2 regions of the Caballeronia sp. GAWG1-5s-s genome follow, and region 2 is predicted to be linked to the other one. Evidence: riboswitches for the same ligand, from Rfam matches in the RefSeq annotation. Region 2 holds a riboswitch; the other holds the start of a gene.
What was found. A riboswitch is a leader RNA that binds a small molecule or an ion and turns the genes downstream of it on or off. The one in region 2 is predicted to bind cobalamin.
Positions count from the first base shown of each region.

Region 1 (11,858 bases), on a different contig from region 2:
GGAATGACGAAAGGGGCGCATCGAGCGCCCCTTTTGCTTTGATCAGCGAAGACTGTCGGTCAGCTTCAGCCCGTCACCGCTCCGCGATTCGCCGGCAGCGCCAGCGCCGCGAACTTCGCCAGCACGCCGCGCGTGTACTTCGGCGCGGGCTTCTTCCAGGCGGCGCGGCGGCGCGCGATTTCCGCGTCGTCCACGTTCAGTTGAAGCAGCAGCTTGTGCGCGTCGATGGTGATGGAATCGCCTTCCTGCACGAGCCCGATCGTGCCGCCCGCGTACGCTTCCGGCGCGACGTGGCCGACCACCATGCCCCACGTGCCGCCGGAAAAACGCCCGTCGGTAATGAGCCCGACCGATTCGCCCAGCCCCTTGCCGATGATCGCCGACGTCGGCGCCAGCATCTCCGGCATGCCGGGGCCGCCCTGCGGGCCGAGATAGCGCAGCACGACGACATCGCCGGCCTTGATCTTGTCGGCGAGAATCGCTTCCATCGCGGTTTGCTCGTCGTCGAACACGCGCGCCGGGCCGGTGATCACCGGGTTCTTGAGGCCCGTGATCTTCGCGACCGCGCCGTCTTCCGCAAGATTGCCGCGCAGAATGGCGAGGTGGCCTTCCTTGTAGAGCGCCTGCTCGATCGGGAAAATCACCTTCTGATCCGCGCGCGGCTTGCTCGGCACGTCCTTCAGTTCTTCAGCGAGCGTGCGGCCCGTGATGGTGATGCAGTCACCGTGCAGCAGACCCGCGTCGAGCAGGATCTTCATCACTTGCGGGATGCCGCCGGCCTTGTGCAGGTCCGTCGCGACATACTGGCCCGAAGGCTTCAGATCGCAGATGACCGGCACTTTCTTGCGCATGCGCTCGAAGTCGTCGATGCTCCATTCCACTTCCGCCGCGTGCGCGATGGCGAGGTAGTGCAGCACGGCGTTGGTCGAGCCGCCCGTCGCCATGATGAGCGCGACCGCGTTCTCGATCGACTTCTTCGTGATGATGTCGCGCGGCTTCAAGTCCTTCTTCACGGCTTCGACGAGCACGCGCGCCGATTCGGCGGCGGAGTCCACTTTCTCGTCGTCGGGGTTCGCCATCGTCGACGAATACAGGAGCGACATGCCGAGCGCCTCGAACGACGAGCTCATGGTGTTGGCCGTGTACATGCCGCCGCAGGAGCCGGTGGACGGGCACGCGTTCTTCTCGACGCCCTTGAAGTCCTCTTCCGACATGCGGCCCGCCGTGAACTCGCCGACCGCCTCGAACGACGACACGATGGTCAGGTCCTTGCCCTTCCAGTTGCCCGGACGAATGGTGCCGCCGTACACGTAGATGCCCGGCACGTTCATGCGCGCCAGGCCGATCATGCCGCCCGGCATGTTCTTGTCGCAGCCGCCGATCACCACGACGCCGTCCATCCACTGGCCCTGCACGGCCGTCTCGATACAGTCCGCGATCACCTCGCGCGACACCAGCGAGTACTTCATGCCTTCGGTGCCCATCGACATGCCGTCGGAGATCGTCGGCGTGCCGAACACTTGCGGATTCGCGTTCGACTGCTTGATCGCCGCGATGGCGGCATCGGCGAGGCGCTGCAGGCCGGCGTTGCACGGCGTGATCGTCGAGTGGCCGTTGGCGACGCCGATCATCGGATTGTCGAAATCCTCTTCCTTGTAGCCGAGGGCGTAGTACATCGAACGATTGGGCGAACGCGCGACGCCCTGCGTCACGTTTTTCGAGCGGCGATTGAAGGCCATGTTGGGGCTCCTTGAAGATTCTTTTGTCTAGTGGCGCAAGAATGCAGCGTCGGCTTGTATCTGTCCAATATATTATTCAGGGTCTATTAGGTCGGAGAAGATATTGATGGACGAGCGAAACGCGCCGATCGAACTGCGTTTGCTGCGCTACTTCGTGACCGTGGCGGAAGAGATGCATTTCGGCCGCGCCGCCGCGCGTCTCGCGATGACGCAGCCGCCGCTTTCGCAGGCGATTCGCGCGCTCGAGGACGCGCTCGGCGTCGCGCTCTTCGCGCGCACGAAGCGCACGGTCGAATTGACGCCGGTCGGCAAGGATCTGCTGCCGGAGGTGCGGCGCATTCTCGCCGCCGCCGATGCGCTACGTCCGCTCGCGCAGTCGCTTTCGCGCGGCGAGGCGGGCGTGCTGTCGCTCGCGTTCGTGTCCACCGCGGACTACGGCCTCTTGCCCGCGCTGCTGCGTGATTTCGGCGCGCGCTATCCCGGCGTGCGGCTGCAATTGACCGAAGCGACGAGCGACGTGCAGATCGAAGAACTCGTCGCCGGGCGCGTGGACGCGGGGCTCGTCATTCCGCCGCTGCCGCCGCGCCACGCGATGTCGCTGTCGTATCTCGCGATTGCCCGCGAGCCGCTCGTCGTCGCCATGTCCGCGGACGCCGCCGAGCAATTGCAGCAGGGCACGGCCGAATGGGCCGACACGCCCGTCGATCTGCGCGATCTCGCCGCCGCGCCGCTCGTCGTGTTTCCGAGGCGTCTCGCGCCGGGTTTGTATGACATCATTATGGGCTGCTACGGCGCAGCGGGACTCACGCCGCGCATCGGGCAGGAGGCGATCCAGATGCAGACCATCGTGAGCCTCGTGTCCGCCGGCATGGGCGTCGCGCTCGTGCCGCAGTCGCTGCGGCATTTGCGGCGCACGGGCGTGGTGTATCGTCCGCTGCGGCCGGTGGCGGATGCGCCGGTCGTCGAAACCGGACTCGTGTGGCGCGCGGCCGAGGTGAGCCCGGTGCTCGCCGGCTTCATCGAGATCGTGCGCGCGCGGGCGGCCGCCGTCTCTGCTTTATGATTCGTGCCTGACTTCGCTTGGCTCTAGAACTCTACGATGCTCATTCACCCCAATTTCGATCCCGTCGCGGTTCACCTCGGACCGCTCGCCGTGCGCTGGTACGGCCTCATGTATCTGGTCGCGTTCATTTCCGCCATCGTCATCGGACGGCTGCGGCTACGGTTGCCGTATGTCGCCGCGCAAGGCTGGAGCGCGAAGGACATCGACGACATGCTGTTCTACGGCGTGCTCGGCACGATCCTCGGCGGACGCATCGGCTATGTGCTGTTTTACAAGGCGAGCTATTACGCGGCGCATCCGCTCGATATCTTCAAGGTGTGGGAAGGCGGCATGTCGTTTCACGGCGGCTTTCTCGGCGTGACCTTCGCGATGGTGCTGTTCGCCTACCAGCGCAAACGCACGTGGCTGCAAGTGACCGATTTCGTCGCGCCGATGGTGCCGCTCGGCCTCGCGGCGGGGCGTCTCGGCAACTTCATCAACGGCGAGCTGTGGGGCCGCGTGACCGATCCTGCCGCGCCCTGGGCGATGCTGTTCCAGAACTCGACGAACGACGACGCCATCTGGCTCGCGAAGAACCCGCAACTCGACGCGAAGTGGCATCTGATGGAAATCTTCCAGCGTTATCACATGCTGCCGCGCCATCCGTCGCAGTTGTATGAGATTGCGCTGGAAGGCATCGTGCTATTCATCGTGATCTGGACGTTCTCGCGCAAGCCGCGCCCGGTCGGCGCCATCTCCGCGCTCTTTTTGATCGGCTATGGACTCGCGCGCTTCACGGTCGAATTCGCCCGCGAACCGGACGATTATCTCGGCCTGCTCGCGCTCGGGCTCTCGATGGGCCAGTGGCTGTCGCTGCCGATGATCGTCGCCGGCGTCATCATGATGGTGTGGGCCTACAAGCGGCATCGTCGCGTGGCGGCGAACGCGGCGTGATCTCGCGCGGGGCCGCGATCGCGGTCCCGCTTACCTCGCTCGATCAGCGGCCCATCTGCACGGAGCCGGACACATCCACAGTGACGGTCGTCGTGCCGGCTTCGAGCGCCATCGGCGCGGCCATCTTGGCATCGGCGCCCATGGCGCGCGATTGCATCATCATCACCGGGCGCGGCGCCACGCCGCTATGCCCGACGTTCACCTCGCGAATCGAATAGCTGCTGTAGCCGAACGCCTGCGAGGCGGCTTGCGCCTGCTTGCGGAACGAATCGATGGCCTGCGTCGAGAGCTTCTGCTCCGCGGCGCGCTGCGCTTCCGGCGACAGCGAGAACGTGACGTTGCCAACTTGCATCGACGAACTCATCTTGCCCGCGAGCTTCGAGGCCGCCGCGAAGTCGTGCGATTCGAGCACGATCTCCGTGCGTCCGCGCCATGCGGATATCTTGCCGTCGCGGTCGGTGGACGGATACACCGTGAACGAGCCGCTTTTCGCGGTGACGCCATCGACACCCTTCGCTTCGCGCAATGCAGCTTCGGCGCGCTGATTGAGCGTCGCGGTAAGCGATGAAGGATCGGCGGCTTCCTGCTCGTAGAAGAGCGTAATGGTGACGACATCCTGCGGCACCTGCGCGCTCGCCTGCGCCGAAAGCGAGAGCACGCCCGCGGGTTGCGGATTGGCGATGACCGTCTGCGCGGCGGCCGAGGCGGAATAGGCGAGAGTGGCGCTCGACATCGCGAGGGCGAGGGCGGCGGCGGTTTTCTTGTTCATCATCGAAGGACTCCAACGCAAGGCGTCGCGTGATTCGCGACCGCACTTAGGCGTCCGCCTCGAGCCCTTAGTTCCTGCTCTAGACGAGGCGTTCGGTAATAAAGCGCCATTCGTCCTCGGTGACCGGCGTGATCGACAGCCGGTTGCCGCGCGCGAGCACTTGCATGCCGGCGAGTTCCGCATGCTCCCGCAGTTCGGCGAGCGGAATGAGCCGCGTCTTCTTCACGAAGCGCACATCCACGAGCATCCAGCGCGGCGTGTCCTGCTTGGACTTGGGATCGTAATAGGCGCTCTTGGGATCGAACTGCGTGGGGTCGGGATACGCCGTCGAGCAGACCTTCGCGATTCCCGCGATACCGGGCTCCGGGCAACTCGAATGGTAGAAGAGCACGCCGTCGCCGATTTGCATCTGGTCGCGCATGAAGTTGCGCGCCTGATAGTTGCGCACGCCGGTCCACGGCAGCGTCTTCTTGGGCGCGTGCGCGAGATGATCGATGCTCGCTTCGTCCGGTTCGGACTTCATCAGCCAGTAGCGCATGAGTTCGGCGTGAAGGAGTGTGCGTGCGGTTTCGGGCGATGCAAATGAAAACGGCACCGGTAAGAACCGATGCCGTTCGTGCTTCCAGAAATAAGGTCCCCGCCTCAGCCGCTAGGCCGGCATCCTGAACCTGGGTTCAAGATTGGTCGCGGTAAGCAACACTTCGGGTACATCAGACAGAGTGACGCGCGCGCCCGTGCTGCAACGTTCCGCAACCGTGCCAATGTAGCATTGGTTCAAGGAATATATGACCTTGGCGTACCAGGCAGGGAAACCTCACTGTACACCAAACGTTTGGTCCTTGCAGCCCTTGCCTGCGTTTCTCGCGGTATCTTTTTTTGATGGATATCGCGACGCTGATTAGATCAGCGCATGACCGTCAGTGCGCTTCATATTGCGCAATGACAGCGCCGAGCTGCTCGTTCATCGAATGCATGGTGCGGCGGATTTCCTCGGCCGGAAATGCTTCGCCGTGGCGCACGCTTTCCTGCAGCTTCAGTAATTCGGACGCGAGCGAAAGCGCGGCCATGACGGCAATACGGTCCGTTCCGCGCACGCTGCTTGCGTTGCGCACCTTGTTCATTTCGGCATCCACGCGGGCCACGGCTTCGCGCAGCGCGGCCTCGGTTTCCGGCGAGCACGCGAGACGATACTGCTGGCCGAGAATGGATACTTCGATCTGCGTGGTCGTCATGCCTTCTCTCCTTGATGTTGCTCGCCGTGCACTTCTTCCGCGTGCGCATGTTCGTGCTGCGCTTCGCGCGACGCGCTGGATTCGGCGTTCAGAAGATCGAGCTGATTGTCGCTCTCGGCATGATGCGCTTTGCCGCGCGGCAGTTTTTCGAGGATCGCGTTGAGGCGCACTTGCGCGTCGTCGATCTTCGCGGACAGCGAATCGCGTTCGCCTTGCAGCGTGTCGCGCTCGTGGCGAACCTGCGCGAGTTCGGCCTGAACGCTGGCGTAATCGGCGCGCAGCTGTTCGATTTGTGCTTCGAGCGCGAGACGCGCCTGATTGTGGCGCTCGCTGATCTTGATCAGCCGGCCGATGTTCCCTGACAGTGATTCGAGTTCGTTGAGCATGTGCTGCGTCCTCTAAAGACCTGGCATTTTAGCGCGGTTCAACGGTGCTTCCGATAATTGTCTCGTTTCGAGACGTAACAACACGCGATCTTGCGCGCATCGCCGCGTATTCATGTGCGGAATGGCCGCGCGTGACGCACTCGGATGCGTGGCTGACGACGCTTGCTCGTTGCTCGCTCGTCGCTCAAGCCTCGCGATGACGGGGCGCGCGCCTTCTTGACGGCCCCCATGCGCGCTCCTACACTTGCCGCACTTTTGGTGCTCGCGCCGCCTTTCTTGCGGCGCAGTCAAACGGGAAACAGGAAGCGTTGTCTCGCCTCGCGCGGCTCGCCAACCTGTGCTGCCCCCGCAACGGTAAGCGACCGCAACGCAAGTTGCAAGTCGTCCCTCGCGCGTTTCTTCTTGTTGCTCCGTGGTCGTTTGCCATCCGAGACGCGACTGCAAGAAACGTGTCGGCGCCACTGCGCTTCGAAGCGCGGGAAGGCGGGACGATGCGTCGCCAGCCCGGATACCGGCCAATCGTCCAGCGCGCCGATGCTTTGCAAGACGGCGCGTGCGTCGCGCACAGACCTCGCGGGGAGCGGGGCACGCGCCAGTCTCCAACGGGAACGCTCCACACATGCTTTTGCCTTCGTCCGGCCTCATTCGTCGCGCGGCGCGCGTCGTGATGTGCGCCGCCGCGAGTGCGCCGCTTGTCCAGGCCGCGCACGCCGATTCCGATTCTCCGTCGCAGACGCTCGCGCCCGTCGTCGTCACGGCGACGCGCGGCGCGCAACCGCTCGCCGATTCCATCCCGCAGGCGACGCTCTTCGACGCGCAAGACATCGCCGACAGCAATGCAAACGATGTGCTCGGGCTCATCGCGCTTGCGCCCGGCGTGCAGATCACGCGCAACGGCGGGCCGGGCGCAACCTCGGGCGTCTTCATACGCGGCGCGTCGTCGACGCAATCGCTGGTGCTGATCGACGGCGTGCGCGTCGAATCCGTCTCTCTGGGCGCGGCCCAGTTGTCGCAATTGATGCTCGATCAGACCGGCCGCGTGGAAGTGGTCAACGGCAACGTGTCGGCGCTGTATGGGTCCAACGCGATCGGCGGCGTCGTGCAGATTTTCACAAAGGAGGGCGAAGCACATCCGCCGCGCTTTCACTTCGAAGCCGAATACGGCAGCTATCACACGCAGCGGCAGTCGGCGGGCGTCGACGGCGCGCTCGATGCCGGGGGCCGCACCACGTTCAGCCTGAACGTGTCGCGCGAGAAGACCGACGGCTTCTCGTCGATCGATCCCGCGCTCGCGCCCGCCGCGAATCCGAACGCGAACGGTTATCTGAACGAAAGCGTCGCCGCGACGCTGCGCCACAAGTTCAGCGACAAGTGGGACGCAGGCGTGCGCTTTCTGCAATCGAACGGCGTGAACAGCTTCGACGATCCCTACGGCGTGCCGACCGATCTCAACGAATCGCATGATCGCGTGCGCTCGGCGTCGGTGTTCGCGAACGGCAAGCTGACCGACAACTGGACGACGCACTTCACCGTCGCGCAAGGGCAAGACCGGGCGAATATCGAGCACAACGGCGTCTACACGAGCCGCTTCGACTCGGAGAATCATCAGTATCTGTGGCAGAACGACTTCCGGCTCACCGAGGCGCATAAGCTCGTGTTCGGCTACGAGCATCTCGACCAGTCGCTCGACTCCGATCAGTTCAGCGCGCCCGACCGGCATGTGAACTCCGTCTTCGCGGGCTATGTCGGCCGCTTCGGTCCGAGTGAAGTGCAGGCCAACGTGCGCCGCGACCAGTATTCCGACTTCGGCAGCGCGAACAGCTACTATCTGGGCTACGCGTACAACTTCGATTCGCACTGGCGCGCGAGCGCGAGCTACGCGGCGGCGTTTCGCGCGCCGAGCTTCGACGATCTCTACTATCCGTTCAGCGGCAATCCGTCGATACAGCCGGAGCGCAGCCATTCGGCCGAGGCCGCGTTGCAGTACGCATCGGACCAGATCGGCGTGGTGCGCGTGACGGCGTTCGAGACGCGCTATTCGAATCTGATCGACTACGTGGGCGACAGCAGCGGCTTCTATACCGCGCAGAACGTCGGGCGCGCGAAGGTGCAGGGCGTCGAGGGATCGTGGGCGGGACACGTGGGCGCAACCGACGTGCGCGCGAGTGTGACGTTTCAGAATCCGGTCGACGAGACGAATCACGAAGACCTCACGCGTCGCGCAAGGCGCTTCGCGTCGCTGTCGGCGCATCGCTCGATCGGGCGCTGGCGCGTGGGCGGCGAATGGATCGTGAGCGGCGCGCGCAGCGACTACGATTCGACGCTCGCGGGCTACGGCGTCGTCAATCTTTCGGCGCAATACGACATCACGAAGTCGTGGTACGTGAATGCGCGCATCGACAACCTGTTCGACCGCAACTATGAACTGGCTTACTCGTACAACACGCCGCGTCGCGGCGCTTACGTCACGATCGGCTGGCATCCGTCGTGAGCCACGCCGCTGACGCGCGCCGCCCGATGAAGGCGATGCACGCAGGCCGCGCCGCCGCGATCTGGCTCGCGCTCGCGGCGGCGGCCCTTGGCGTGCTGGCGGCGTCGCTCGCGCTCGGAAGCGTCGCGCTGCCGCCATCGCGCGCCATCGCCGCGCTGCTGCACGCGCATGCGGCCACGCCCGATATCGCCGACGAAATCGTGCTGAATTTGCGATTGCCGCGCGCGCTCGCGGGCTTCGCGTCGGGCGCGCTGCTCGCGCTCGCCGGGGCGCTGCTGCAAGTGCTGCTGCGCAATCCGCTCGCTGAACCCTACGTGCTCGGTGTATCCGGCGGCGCGGCGGCGTTCGCGCTTTCCGCGATGCTCGCGTCGATGCCGTGGTGGGGCGTGGATCTCGCCGCGTGCGCGGGCGCGCTCGCATCCATCGTTCTGGTGCTCGGACTCGCGCGCACGCACGTGTGGCACGGCGAACAGGACGCATCGCCACGGCTCTTGCTCACGGGCGTCGTGGTCGCGGCGGGGTGGGGCGCGCTCATCACGCTGATACTCAGCGTGGCGCCGGAGAACCGGCTGCGCGGCATGATCTTCTGGCTGACCGGCGACCTCAACGGCGCATCGACGCCGTGGCCCGCGATGCTCGCGCTCGGCGTGGCGCTCGCGTTGATCGTGCCGTGCGCGCCGCAGTTGAACGTGCTGCTGCGCGGCGAAGCCACGGCGCGTTCGCTCGGCGTGCCGGTGGAACGCGTGCGGCTGCGGGTGTATCTGGTGGCATCGCTCGCGGCGGCGGCGGCCGTCACGACGGCGGGGACCATCGGCTTCGTCGGGCTCGTGGTGCCGCATCTGCTGCGGCTCGCGTTCGGCAACGACCAGCGCATGCTCGTGCCGGCCGCCGCGCTCGCGGGCGGGCTCGCCGTGATGAGCGCGGACCTCGCCGCGCGCACGGTCATCGCGCCGGCGCAGTTGCCGGTGGGCGTTGTCACGGCGCTGATCGGCGTGCCCATGTTCCTGTGGATGCTGCTGCGAAGGTCGCGATGAAGCCGCTCTCGATCGACAATCTCGTCTTGCGCGCGGGCGCCCGAACGCTCGTCGATGGCCTTTCTGCGATCATCGCGGCGGGCGAAGTATGGTGTATCGCAGGGCCGAACGGCGCGGGCAAGACCACGCTCATCAGCGTGCTGGCGGGACTCGCGAAGCCGGCATCTGGCGCGATCACGCTCGGCGGCCGCGCGCTCGCGTCATGGCGCGCGGCGGACCTCGCCCGCGAACGCGCGCTGATGCCGCAAAGCACGCACGACGCCTTCAGCGCGACCGTGCTCGACACCGTGCTGCTCAACCGCTTTCCGTATCTGACGGGCTGGGGCTGGGAAAGCGAAGACGACCGCGCCGCCGCGCACGCCGCGCTCGCGGCGCTCGGTCTCGCAGACCTGGCTTCGCGCGACGTGCTCACGTTGTCGGGCGGCGAAAGGCAGCGCGTGGCGCTCGCCGCCGCGATATGCCAGCAAGCGCCGCTCTTGCTGCTCGACGAACCGCTCGCGCATCTGGACCTGCATCATCAGATCGACTGCCTGCATGCGCTCGCGGCAGCCGCGCGCGACGAGGGACGCGCGATCGTCTTTTCGTGCCACGACCTGAATCTCGCGCGCCGCTTCGCTACGCACGCGCTCTTGCTCGACGGCCAGGGCGGCGCGCATGTCGGTGCTGTCGCCGACGTGCTGACGCCCGCGCGCGCGAGCGCGGCGTTCGGCTATCCGCTGGTCCTGATCCGCGATGGCGAGCATGAAGCGCTCGTGCCTTCGCTTCACCCTTTCTGACGAGGAACGCCGATGTCCACTGCTCACGCGCTGCCCAAGCCCCGCCCGCTCGACCGCAGCATCGAACCGGAGCTGCGCCGCATCATCGACATGAAGACGAAGCCGCCCGGCAGCCTCGGCCGGCTCGAAACGCTCGCGCTGCAAATGGGATTGATCCAGCAGACGACGAAGCCGCGCATCGAGCGTCCCGCGATGATCGTCTTCGCGGGCGATCACGGCATCGCGGCCGAAGGCGTGAGCCCGTATCCGCAGGAAGTGACGGCGCAGATGGTCGCGAATTTTCTGGCGGGCGGCGCGGCGATCAACGCGCTGTCGCGCTCCGTCGGCATGGCGCTCGAAGTGGTCGATGCGGGCGTCGCGACGCCGATTCCGGTCGATCACGGCTACGAGCGCTTGTCGCTGGGTCTCGGCACGCGCAACTTCGCGCGCGAAGCGGCGATGTCGCGTGAGACGGCGCTCGAAGGCATCGCGCGGGGCGCGGCGCGCGTGCGACACCACGCGTCGCTCGGGACGAACGTGATCGGCTTCGGCGAAATGGGCATCGCGAACACGTCGGCGGCGGCGTGTCTGATGAGCCGCTTGTGCGCGTTGCCTATCGACGAATGCGTCGGCCGCGGCACGGGCCTCGACGATCGCGGCCTCGCGCATAAACGCGACGTGCTCGGGCGCGCACTCGCATCGCATGCGGCGAGCGGCGACGCTATCGACACGCTCGCCACGTTCGGCGGCTTCGAAATAGCGATGATGACGGGCGCGTATCTCGCGGCGGCAGAAGCGCGCATGACCGTTCTCGTCGATGGCTTCATCGCGACGTCCGCGCTGCTGGTCGCGTCGCGGATCGCGCCGGACGTGCGCGAGTACTGCGTGTTCGCGCATGCTTCGAACGAAGCGGGGCATCAGCGCATGCTCGCGCATCTGGACGCCGCGCCGCTCTTGCAACTCGACATGCGTCTGGGCGAAGGCACGGGCGCGGCGCTCGCGCTGCCGATCCTGCGCGCGGCCGTGGCTTTCGTCGATGAGATGGCGAGCTTCGATGCGGCGGGCGTCTCGAACAAACACGCCTGACATGAACCGGCCGCTCGACGAACTGCGCTATTTCTTTACCGCGCTCGGCTATTTCACGCGCGTGCCGGTGCCGCGTTGGGTCGGCTTCGAGCGCGACTATCTGAACGCGGCGGCGCGGTACTTTCCGCTCGTCGGCGCGATGGTCGGCGGCGTCGCGGCGCTCGTGTATCTCGCCGCGCTGCGCGTGTTTCCCGCAGGCATCGCGGTGCTGCTTTCGATGGCCGCGACGCTTTTGCTCACCGGCGCTTTCCACGAAGACGGACTCGCCGATTGCGCCGATGCCTTCGGCGGCGGCTACACGCGCGACGACGTGCTGCGCATCATGCACGATTCGCGCATCGGCGCGTTTGGCGCGACTGCGCTCGTCATC
Region 1 is NZ_JALQDC010000003.1:305,911-317,768, forward strand. Features, by position in the region: gene ilvD (dihydroxy-acid dehydratase) at 66-1,739, opposite strand; gene NCR34_RS03855 (LysR family transcriptional regulator) at 1,846-2,802, shown strand; gene lgt (prolipoprotein diacylglyceryl transferase) at 2,839-3,735, shown strand; gene NCR34_RS03865 (SIMPL domain-containing protein) at 3,779-4,504, opposite strand; gene NCR34_RS03870 (EVE domain-containing protein) at 4,584-5,042, opposite strand; RNA gene ssrS (6S RNA) at 5,135-5,317, opposite strand; gene NCR34_RS03880 (cell division protein ZapA) at 5,422-5,736, opposite strand; gene NCR34_RS03885 (ATPase) at 5,733-6,122, opposite strand; cobalamin riboswitch at 6,362-6,656, shown strand; gene NCR34_RS03890 (TonB-dependent receptor domain-containing protein) at 6,742-8,613, shown strand; gene NCR34_RS03895 (FecCD family ABC transporter permease) at 8,649-9,647, shown strand; gene NCR34_RS03900 (ABC transporter ATP-binding protein) at 9,644-10,423, shown strand; gene cobT (nicotinate-nucleotide--dimethylbenzimidazole phosphoribosyltransferase) at 10,436-11,488, shown strand; gene NCR34_RS03910 (adenosylcobinamide-GDP ribazoletransferase) at 11,490-11,858, shown strand, end outside.
Region 1: it holds a riboswitch for cobalamin, as region 2 does, so the genes downstream of both, NCR34_RS03890 (TonB-dependent receptor domain-containing protein) here and NCR34_RS16155 (CbtB domain-containing protein) in region 2, are expected to answer to the same signal.

Region 2 (11,858 bases):
CGCTGCTCGCAAGCGAGGGCGGAGAGCTTGTGGTGCCGAAGATGATCGACGGTCACGTGACCGTCGCCATAGCAACGAAGAAAGCCTGAAAGAGCCCATGAAAACCGATACGGAATCGCATCTGCGCATGACGCAGCGTCGCAAGGAAGGCCACGAAAAGAAGCAGGCCGCCGCCGATCACGAGAAGGGTCTCCTGATCGTCAACACAGGCAATGGCAAGGGCAAGACCACGGCCGCTTTCGGCATGGCGGTGCGCGTGCTCGGGCACGGCATGAAGCTCGGCGTCGTTCAGTTCATCAAAGGCGCACTGCATACGTCTGAGCGCGACTTTCTGAGCGCGGTCGCCAACTGCGATTTCGTGACGATGGGCGACGGCTATACATGGAACACGCAAAACCGCGAGGCCGACATGGCGACCGCGCGCAAAGGCTGGAACGAAGCGCGGCGCATGATCCAGAGCGGCGAATATCAGATGGTCGTGCTCGATGAGCTCAACACCGTGCTCAAGTACGAGTACTTGCCGCTCGACGAAGTGCTCGATGTGTTGAAGGCGCGTCCCGCGATGCTGCATGTCGTCGTGACCGGCCGTCATGCGCCGGATGCGCTGGTCGAACTGGCGGACCTCGTCACGGAGATGCGGCTCGTGAAGCATCCGTATCGCGAGCAGGGCGTCAAGGCGCAACCTGGCGTCGAGTACTGAACTCATGCCCTCCTGCCCCGCACTCTTCATCGGCGCGAGCGCGTCGCATCAAGGCAAGACCACGGTGACGGCCGCGCTTGCGCGTCATCATGCGCGGCGTGGCCTGCGCGTGCGCGTCTTCAAGACCGGTCCCGATTTTCTCGATCCGATGATTCTCGAACGCGCATGCGGATCGCCCGTCTATTCGCTGCATCTGTCGATGGTCGGTCTCGACGCATGCCGCGTGTTGCTCGCAGAGGCCGCGCGCGAAGCCGATCTGATTTTGATCGAAGGCGTCATGGGTCTCTTCGACGGTACGCCGAGCAGCGCCGACCTCGCTGCCGCGTTCAACGTGCCGGTGCTCGCGGTGATCGGCGCGCATGGCATGGCGCAAACGTTCGGCGCGGTGGCGTTCGGACTGGCGCGTTATCGCGCGGACGTCCCGTTTTATGGCGTGCTCGCCAACCGCGTCGCATCGGCGCGGCATGCGCAGATGTTGGCCGAAGCCATCCCCGATGGACTGCGCTATTGCGGGCATCTTTGCAATGCAGAGGACATCGCGCTGCCCGAGCGTCACCTGGGCTTGACGCAAGCGCAAGAAGTGGCGGGACTGGATGCGCGTCTCGATCGCGCCGCCGATGCCATTGCCGCTACCACGCTTGCCGATCTACCGCCGCTTGTGCACTTCGAGGACGCGATGCAGGAAGCGCCGCCGCGTTTGCTCGGAGGCTTGCATATCGCCGTGGCGCGCGATGCTGCGTTTTCATTCGTCTATCCGGCCAATATCGACTTGCTGCACGCAATGGGCGCGCGCGTCAGCACCTTCTCGCCGCTCGCCGATGAACCCGTGCCCGCCGATGCCGACGCGCTCTATCTTCCCGGCGGCTATCCGGAACTGCATGCGGCCACGCTCGCCGCGAACCTGCGCACGCGAACAGCGATTCAAGCGCATGTAGCGCGTGGAAGAACCGTCGTCGCTGAATGCGGCGGCATGCTGTATCTGCTCGACACGCTGACGGACGTGGAAGGCACGAAGCATGCGATGCTCGGTCTTCTCCCCGGCAACGCCTTTATGCAGCGCCGTCTCGCGCGTCTTGCAATGCAAAGGCTCGATACCGCGCATGGCGCGCTCACCGGTCACACGTTCCATTACTCCACGCTCGATACACCCATGCAGCCGCATCCGACCTCGAAGCATGCAACGACAGGCGCCGAAGGCGAAGCCCTCTATCGCCACGGTCCGATCACGGCCACGTATATGCACGCGTATTGGCCATCGAATCCGGCCGCCGCCGCGGCGCTCTTTCGCGGTGAATCGCTATGACGATCATCGACCTCGCCTTCACCATTGCGCGCGCGAAGTCGCAAGAGCCGGTCGGTTCGCCGTGCACGGGCGTATGCAAGATCGATCCCACACACGGTCTGTGCGCGGGATGCTTCCGGAGCCGCGAAGAGATCAAGTCGTTCCGTTCGATGGACGATGCCGCGAAACTCGCGCTATTGGATGAATTGCCCGCAAGGCAAGCGGCATTGTCGCGAGAAAACGCTTAGACGGCCGCCACCTTGCGCAATGCGGGCCGCTCGAGTTCGCGGGCAGCGAGCGCGCCGAACACGAGCCCGAGCGTCGTCCAGATGATGACCTGAATGCCGATGGCCGCGATGCGAAAGTTCCAGAGCAACGACGCCGAGAAGCCGGCCGGCACTTCTTCGATACGCGGCAGCGCGAACTGCGCGAGCAGCATCGACGCGATGTAGAAAGCGCCTGCAATCATCGTTGCGTTCCACTCGCCGCGCCGCACGCGCAGCCGCCTTTGCAGCGCGACGGCGCACACCGCTGTCGCGATGGAGAGCGCCAACATGCCGAAGAAAAATGCGGTGCGCGGACCGATCGTCGCCGCGTTGCCGACCGAGGGCGGGTTCGGCGGATACTTCAGGAAAGGCACGACCGCCACGCTTAAGAAACCGAATATTGCCAGCAACGCCGATGTGCCGCGCGCATGCAATGCGCCGAGCCGGCCATAAGCGAATGCGAAGACGAGCGAGAAAATGCCGCCGAGCGCAGCGCTGAATACTGCCACGCCGGTAAAGAGACCCAGACCGGCCTGCGTGTCCCGGCTCACCAGTTCTTCATCGCCGTCGTGATCGTGTGAATGAGCCGTGGCTTCCTGATGGCTATGTCCATGCGCATGTTCTCCTTCGAACGCGATGGCCTGTGCAACGAACGGCTCACCGACGAGCTTCGCGAAGCCGAAGCCGAGCAGGCCCGCGACGAGACCCGCGATCATGCCGCGTATCAACAAGCTGCGAATCATGACGCGCCCTTAGTGGCAGGGAAAGCCGAGCAAGTGCCGGCCGTCATGCACGAATTCGTGCACGACCATGCCGGAGAAGATGGACGTCGCGCCCTGCTCGGCACCGACGAAATAAATGGCGATCAAAAGGATCAGGCCGATGAACACGGCCCAAGGCAAGACTTCACGTACCGGAATAGGCACCGGCCCATCGACGGCGGGGGAAACGGGAGCGGCGGAATAGACCGGCGCGTGAGCGACATTCATTGAGTTTCTCCGAGGGAAAAGCGCGTCCCAGTAGACGAAAGAGCTTGCAGCGGGGTCTGACTCGCGGACCGTCGTTCTCACGAAAGCCGCTTACAGTGGCGCGACCGTGCCGGGCTTGCACCGGCTTCCTCGCACTGCAAGCTTGCCATTCTAGGACGATTGCGGGCAAAGTAAAGCAACGATGCGCCCATTGCCTCCTTCATTGAAGATCACGCTTCTCTGCCACGCCGCCACGCACGCGATGAAAACCGCCCGCTTTCCGACGGGCGACGAGCCGCCTGCATGCGATGACCGCGCGGCGCTTGGGCAGCGCTTCGCGCATTTCGACGGCCGCGTGATAGCGAGTCCCGCGGCCGTTGCCCGCGCGACGGCCGCATGGATAGCAAGCAGCGTCGAAACGTGCGACGCCTTCAGCGATATGGACTACGGCCGCTGGCGCGGGCATGCGATACGCGCCATCGCCGAGAAGGACCCTGAAGGCATGAGCGCATGGCTCGCGAATGTCGACGCGCGGCCGCACGGCGGCGAGAGTATTGCGATGCTGTCCGAACGCATTGCGAACGCGCTGGCAACTCTTGTGCGCGACAATGCCCGCACCGAACGTTACTTGATCGTCACGCATGCCATCGTCGTCAAAGCCGCACTGGCGCATGTGCGAGGCGACCCGCTCGAATCTATCTTCGCGATGGACTTCGCGCCCCTGTCGTCCATATCGCTCGACTGTGACCGGCGGTGCGGCGTGTGGACCGTGGCCTGAACTTCGTCGTGCGGCTCGGGCTCCAATGCAATTGACGGCATGACGCTGTCGATATCGCTCAAGGAGGCTCACATGGCGCACTATGTGGATGGATTCGTCGTACCTGTCCCCATCGGCAAGATCGACGCGTATCGCGTCATGGCCGAAGAGGCGGGCAAGATCTGGCTGGAGCACGGCGCACTGCAATTCGTCGAGAGCATTGCCGACGACGTGAAGCCGGGGAAAGTCACTTCATTTCCGCAGAGCGTGCAATTGAAGGAAGGTGAAACGATTGCGTTCTCGTGGATACTTTATGAATCGCGCGAGCAGCGCGACGCAGTGAACGCAAAGGTCATGAATGACCCGCGTCTGAAGGCGATGATGGAGCATGGCGAGCCGCCGTTCGATGCGAAGCGCATGTTCTTCGGCGGCTTTGCGACGATAGTCGAACTGGCGCGCTCTTAAGCCTTCGTTCGTACAATCACCACAAAGGAAAGTATCGACATGTATATCGCCATGAATCGCTTCAAGATCGTGCCCGGCGCAGAAGCCGACTTCGAGCGCCTATGGACGAGCCGCGACACGCATCTCAAGGACGTCGCCGGCTTCGTCGAATTTCATTTGCTTAAGGGCCCGGCCAAGGACGATCATGTCCTCTATTCGAGCCACACGATCTGGGCGAATCGGGCGGCGTTCGAAGACTGGACGCGGTCCGACGCCTTTCGCGCCGCGCATCGCAACGCAGGCGGCGAGACGCGCCAGCTCTATCTCGGGCACCCTGAATTCGAAGGCTTCGAAGTTATTCAGACCGTCAAGTAGCACGTTTCTTTTACACGTTGATGAAAGAATGTGCTTAAAGAGCGTGCGCTACGACCGCTTTCGGCGCTTCGAAATCAGGCCTTCGCGCCGCGCGCCATGCGCTGCAACGTAGAGGAGTCAATGGCGGCGGCGCAGATCCGCACTGCCTCTTTGAGCGTACGCGGTCTGCCGGCGCCGAATTCCGTCTCCAGCATGGCGACGGCGCGCACGCGCTCCTCGTTGCCGAGCTGCTCGCCGGTCGCCATTTCGAGGACGGAGATGAAATAAGCGGCGGGCGGCGCGGCGCGCCCTTGCACAGAAGGCGCCGGCGCCCGCGCCACCGCAAGGTCGTTGCTATGGGCGGTTCGGTATTCTGCCGGCCATGCCGCCCGGTCGGTGTCGATTCGACTGTTCATTGATCTGTTCATTCGCTGGAGTGCTTGAGCGCCGTCGCGCAATCGTCATCGAGCAAACTTACAGCAAAGGTTGTTCCACCTGTCACCCGGCTTGGCTCTGGTCGGACAAGACTGCCCTCGCAACGCGGCAGGCCGCGAGGTCCCAGGCCGCGCATCCGACCGACTTGAAAACCACCGGAACGTCGGGTCTTTCATGCGATGCAAGCGCCGTCGCGAGCGGCCGAACCGCGTTCCAGTCGATTCCGGCGAGGATGAAATCGCCCGCTTCGTGGCGCGCGCCTGCGAGATCGTCGACGAACAAGGCGCTGGCTTGAATGGTCGAGGCCGCGATTTCGGCGGCATCGGCGGTGAAGGCGCCTACGCCTATCACGAGTCGCGCCGCGCTGGCCGCAAGCGTGTACACGGGGGTCTTGCTGGTGGTCGTGGTAATCACCACGTCGATGGAATCCGGTATCGCCGGACCTTCGAGCGGGACCAGGTTCGGCGAAAGCGCGGCATGGTCCGCGCAGAAAGCGCTCGCGCGCCCCGCACGCGACCCGAGAATAAACAGGCGCGCTTCCGGATACAGGCTTGCGAGCGCTTCCACATGCGACACCGCCTGCTTTCCGGTACCGATGACGAGCACTTCGCGCGGACTGCCGGCCGCCAGCGCGCGTATCGCCAGCATGGAGACCGCGGCCGTTCTGCGACCCGTGACCGTGGGACCGTCGAACATGAACTGGGGCACGCCCGTGGTGGCGTCGAAAGCGGTGACCTGACCGTGAATCGTCGCGAGGCCGCGCGCGCCATTGCCCGGGCACACGTTCACGAGCTTGTGCATGGCAATGTCGGCGGCGGTTGCGGGCATCGAGAGCATGACCCCGCCGTGCGCAAGCGGGACCACCATCCGCTCAGGACTCTCGATGCGGCCGGCTGCATAATCGAGCATCGTCGCGGCGAGCGTATCCGCCAAGCGGTCGTAAGGCAGAAGGCGTGCGGTTTGCGCCGCGTCGAAAACGGGAATTGCGCCAGGTGTGTCGATCATCGTGCGGTTCGCCTCTGGAATGGTTGTGCCATCGTGATGCCATCAAACGCTCGACCATTCTAAGGGCCGCGCGGCTCGTGTCATAAAGCGCGCGGCTTCATACAATGAATGACGCGAGATGACGCGGAAGGCGGTGTCACACTACTGCCATGCGGGAACGTCACCATCGGGCGTTCTGCGCCGCCCGCACACTGCACTCAAGAAGCAGGCCACAGCACGCACATGGAGCATTCAATGACCACGACGGACAAGCAGCGCCGCTTTCACGCCGACCTGATCGACAGCTACGACGAAGAGTTCGAGATGGAAATCGACGATCGCTTCCTCGATGGCGAAGCGGCGTTCTCGGACGAAGAGCGGCAGCTTCGCAAGACCTATTTCCGCGAGTTGTTCCGGCTGCAGGGCGAGTTGGTGAAGCTACAGGACTGGGTGGTTCATACGGGCCACCGGCTTGTCGTGATCTTCGAGGGGCGCGATGCCGCTGGCAAGGGCGGCGCGATCAAACGCATCACGCAGCGGCTCAATCCGCGTGTCTGCCGCGTCGCCGCCCTCCCCGCGCCCAACAACCGCGAGCGCACGCAATGGTACTTTCAGCGATACGTCTCGCACTTGCCGGCGGGCGGCGAGATCGTGCTGTTCGACCGCAGCTGGTACAACCGCGCGGGCGTCGAGCGCGTGATGCACTTCTGCACCGACGAAGAGTATGAGGAATTCTTTCGCTCGGTACCGGAGTTCGAGAAGATGCTGGTGCGTAGCGGCATCCAGATCATCAAGTACTGGTTTTCGATCACCGACGACGAACAGGAAGTGCGCTTTCAGGCGCGAATCGAAGATCCGTTGAAGCAGTGGAAGCTGAGTCCGATGGATCTGGAGAGCCGCCGTCGCTGGGAAGCGTACACGGCGGCGAAGGAAGTCATGCTGCAACGCTCGCATATTCCCGAAGCGCCGTGGTGGGTCGTTCAGGCTGTCGACAAGAAGCGCGCGCGCCTCAACTGCATTCATCACCTGTTGAGCCAGGTGCCGTATCACGAGATAGAACACCCGCAGATCACGCTGCCCGAGCGCGTATTCAATCCCGATTACCTGCGTCAGCCCGTTCCGGAATCGATGTACGTCCCCGAAGTGTATTGAGTCAGTTCAGCAGCAGTGACGGCAGGCGATGCGCTCCACCGCCGTGCCGCCACGCTGACGCAGCGCCGCCTGATGCACGAAATGATAGACCTGCTGCGAGCCTCTGAGCAACATTACGAATGCGACTTGCGCGAGATTGAAGTCGAGCGACACCATCAGGCGCGTTAGAAGAAGCAGTGGCAGGACCACTGACGGTTGATATAACTGTCTTTCGATCAAAGCTCTCATTGCACGCTCCCGTTCCCATGATTGAGATTCTAGTGATCGCGTCGCACGGGATAAATGGGCGCCAGGTGAAGACATATGTTCCTCGCGACGAACAATCGCCTTCATGACAAAAGCCCCGCTTTGAGCGGGGCTTTGTGCGTTGGCATTACTTCTGCGCGAGGCTCGGTTCAGGCACGGGCGTCGGCATTGCATCGCCCCAGCCGCCGCCTAGTGCCCGAACGAGATTAACCGTCGATACCGCCTGCGCGCCCGCGAGCTGAACCGCCGCGCGCTGCGATTGCAGCACCGTGCGGTCCGCGTCGATCACGTCGAGATAGTTCACCGCGCCTTCCGTGTACTGCCTGCGCGACAGTTGCGCGGCGCGCACGGACGCATTCACCGCATCCGCTTGCGTCGCCGTCTGCGTTTCCAGGATGCGCAAGTCCGACAGGTTGTCCTCGACTTCACGAAACGCCACGAGCACTTGCTGACGATAATTGGCCACGTCCTCTTCGTAGATGGCGCGCGCATTGGCGAGATTGCCCTTGCGACGTCCGCCATCGAAGATCGGCAGATTCAGCATGGTGCCCGCGAACGGTCCCAGCAGGAACGTGCGGCTCGACCAGTTGAAGAGATCGCCGAGCGTGGCCGATTCGAACCCGCCCGAACCCGTCAGCGTGAGCGACGGAAAGAACGCCGCCTTTGCCACGCCGATGCGCGCGTTGGCCGCCGCCATCGACCGCTCGGCAGCCGCAATGTCCGGGCGACGTTCGAGCAAGGAAGACGGCAAGCCGGGCGGCACGTGCACGGTCACAGGCTTGAGCGGATTAGCGGCCATCGAAAACTCGGCGGGCGTCTTGCCGAGCAATACCGCGAGACTATGCTCCGATGCCGCCCGTAGCCGTTGCACGGTCATCGCATCCGAACGCGCGGTCGCGAGTTCCGACTTGGCGCGTGCGACATCGAGTTCGCTGATATCGCCTTCGGCGAACCGTCGCTGCGCGAGCTTAAGCGCTTCTTCACGCAGCGTCACGGTGCGCGTGTACACGTCCAGTTCGGCATCGCGCTCGCGCAGCTCGAAGTAGTTCTGCGCGACATCCGCCTGCAACGCGAGCTGCACGGAACGGAACAACGCTTCGCTTTGCTGCGTGTCGGCGTTGGCGGCCTGCACGGTATTGGACACGCGCCCGAACAGATCCACCTCGTACGACACGCTCGCCTGCGCGCGCCACAAGGTCTGCGCCGGAACGTTCGCGTCCGGAGGCAGGAACTGCGATGCGGGCGAGAACTTCTCGCGCGTCGGACCGAAGCCTGCGTCGAGCGTCGGAAAGAGCCCGGCACGCGCAGTCTGATTGATCGCCCGCGCTTCCTTCACGCGCGCCGCCGCGGCTTTCAGGTTCTGATTGGCTTCTTGCGCCTGACGTTCCAGATCGTTGAGCGTGGCATCGTCGAAGAGCGTCCACCATTCGCCGCGCATCATTTCTTCCGAAGGCTGCGCGGTCTTCCAGGTGCCCGCTTCCGAAGGCGCGAGCGTCGGCGTTTCCTTATAGGCGCTCGGTGCGTTGACGTCCGGCTTTTCATACGTGGGCGCGAGCGAACATCCCGCGACCACCAGCAACGCGCTCATCAGCGCGGGCAAACCCAGCCATTTTTGTATAGGCATCTTGTTCATTATCGACCTCATTGCGCCTCGTACGATGCGCCGATACCGCGCATCTGCGGATGCGTGCCATGCTTGTCCGTCACATGTTCGGTGCGGCTCAGCTTGCGCAGAATCACGTAGAACACCGGCGTGAGCATCAGGCCGAAGAGCGTCACGCCCAACATGCCGAAGAACACCGCGACGCCCATGGCGTGCCGCATTTCAGAGCCTGCGCCCGACGACAACACGAGCGGCACCACGCCCATGATGAACGCGATGGACGTCATCAGAATCGGACGCAGACGCAGACGGCTGGCTTCGATCGCGGCCTGCACGATGGAGCGCCCCTGCATTTCCAGTTCGCGTGCGAATTCGACAATCAGAATCGCGTTCTTCGCGGACAAGCCCACGAGCACCATCAAGCCGATCTGCGTGAAGATGTTGTTGTCGCCGTCGGTGAGCCATACGCCGAGCAGCGCGGACAAGATACTCATGGGCACGATCAGGATGACCGCGAGCGGCAGCGTGAGGCTTTCATACAGCGCGGCCAGCACGAGGAACACGAGCAGCACGCTGATCGGGAACACCCATAGCGCCGCGTTGCCCGCGAGGATCTGCTGGTACGTGAGATCGGTCCATTCGAACTTGATCCCGCGCGGCAGCACTTCCGCTGCGATGCGTTCGGCCGCCGCCTGCGCCTGCCCCGACGAATAGCCGGGCGCGGGACCGCCGTTGATGTCCGCTGCGGTATAGCCGTTGTAGCGCACTACCATTTCGGGGCCATACGTCGGCGAGACTTTCACGAGCGACGACAAAGGCACCATGTCGCCATTCGCATTGCGCGTCTTCAGCAAGCCGATGTCTTCCGGATTCGCGCGGAACGGCGCATCCGCTTGCACGCGAACCTGATACACGCGGCCGAAGCGATTGAAGTCGTTCACATACAGCGAGCCGAGATACACCTGCATCGTGTCGAATACATCGGTGACGGAGACGCCCAATTGCTTCGCCTTCACGCGGTCCAGATCGACGTTCAGCTGCGGCACGTTGATCTGATAGCTGGAGAACGTCGGCCCCAGTTCCGGCGTTTGCGATGCACGCTTGATGAATGCCTGCGTGGCATCGGCGAGCGCTGCATAGCCGAGCGCGCCGCGATCTTCGAGCTGCATCTTGAAGCCACCGAGCGTGCCCAGGCCGAGCACCGGCGGCGGCGGGAACACGGCGATGAACGATCCCTTGATGCCCGCATACTTCTGATTCAGCGCGCCTGCGATGGCGTTCGCGGAAAGTGCCTTGTCATGCACGCGGTCCTTGAACGGCTTGAGCGTGACGAACACGATGCCCGCGCTCGACGAATTGGTGAAGCCGTTCACCGACAAGCCCGGAAACTCCACCGCGCTTTCGACGCCCGGCTGCTTCAGAGCGATGGCGCTCATTTCGCGGATCACGCCTTCGGTACGGTCGAGCGATGCGCCGTTCGGCAACTGCGCGAAGCTGATCAGATACTCCTTGTCCTGCGCGGGCACGAAGCCGCCCGGCACGATCTTGCCCATCAATACCGCGCCGCCGAGCAGCACCGCATAGAGCACCATCATGATCGCCTTGCGGTTGATGACGCTTTTCACGCCCTTGCTGTACGACTCGGAGCCACGGTGAAACACCGCGTTGAAGCGCCGGAAGAAGCCACCGAACACGCGATCCATGCCGCGCGTGAGCCAGTCCTTCGGCTCGTCGTGACCCTTGAGCAGCAGCGCGGCCAGCGCGGGCGACAGCGTCAGCGAGTTGAACGCGGAGATCACCGTCGAGATGGCGATGGTCATCGCGAACTGCTTGTAGAACTGGCCCGTCAAGCCGGACATGAACGCGAGCGGCACGAACACGGCCACGAGTGTCAGCGCAATCGCGATGATCGGCCCGCTCACTTCGCGCATGGCCTGATACGTGGCCTCTCGCGCGGACAAGCCCGCTTCGATGTTGCGCTCGACGTTCTCGACCACCACGATCGCGTCGTCCACGACGATACCGATGGCGAGCACCATGCCGAAGAGCGACAGCGCGTTGATCGAGAAACCGAATGCGAGCAACAGCGAGAACGTACCGACGATCGACACCGGCACGGCGAGCAACGGAATGATCGACGCACGCCACGTCTGCAAGAACACGATCACCACGAGCACGACGAGCGCAATGGCTTCCGCGAGCGTATGGATCACGGCTTCGATACTGGAACGCACGAACTGCGTCGGGTCATAGACGATCTGATATTCGAGGCCCGCAGGCATGTCCGCCTGCAGTTCCTTCATCGTCTTGCGCACTTCGTCGGAGATTTGCAGTGAGTTCGCGCCAGGCTGCTGATTGATCGCGATAGCCACGGCCGACTTGTTGTCGAGCAACGAGCGCAAGCCGTATTCGGACGCCGCGAGTTCGACACGCGCGACATCGCCGAGATGCGTGACCGCGCCGTCCGGCGACGTTTTCAGCACGATATCGCGGAACTCCGACTCGTTCTGCAAGCGGCCGCGCGCATTCACGTTAAGTTGCAGCGGCACGTTAGGCAGCGTGGGCGAACCGCCGATCACGCCGGCCGCGACCTGCACGTTCTGCTCGCGAATGGCGTTGACGACATCGGTCGCCGTCAGGCCGCGCTGCGCGACCTTTTGCGGATCG
Region 2 is NZ_JALQDC010000022.1:398,038-409,895, reverse strand. Features, by position in the region: gene NCR34_RS16180 (cobalamin biosynthesis protein) at 1-89, shown strand, start outside; gene cobO (cob(I)yrinic acid a,c-diamide adenosyltransferase) at 98-700, shown strand; gene NCR34_RS16170 (cobyrinic acid a,c-diamide synthase CobB) at 705-2,003, shown strand; gene NCR34_RS16165 (DUF1289 domain-containing protein) at 2,000-2,230, shown strand; gene NCR34_RS16160 (CbtA family protein) at 2,227-2,991, opposite strand; gene NCR34_RS16155 (CbtB domain-containing protein) at 3,001-3,237, opposite strand; cobalamin riboswitch at 3,269-3,391, opposite strand; gene NCR34_RS16150 (histidine phosphatase family protein) at 3,419-3,994, shown strand; gene NCR34_RS16145 (DUF1428 domain-containing protein) at 4,067-4,438, shown strand; gene hmuQ (heme-degrading protein HmuQ) at 4,478-4,792, shown strand; gene NCR34_RS16135 (hypothetical protein) at 4,867-5,187, opposite strand; gene lhpI (bifunctional Delta(1)-pyrroline-2-carboxylate/Delta(1)-piperideine-2-carboxylate reductase) at 5,270-6,211, opposite strand; gene ppk2 (polyphosphate kinase 2) at 6,446-7,342, shown strand; gene NCR34_RS16120 (hypothetical protein) at 7,349-7,570, opposite strand; gene NCR34_RS16115 (efflux transporter outer membrane subunit) at 7,716-9,221, opposite strand; gene NCR34_RS16110 (efflux RND transporter permease subunit) at 9,230-11,858, opposite strand, start outside.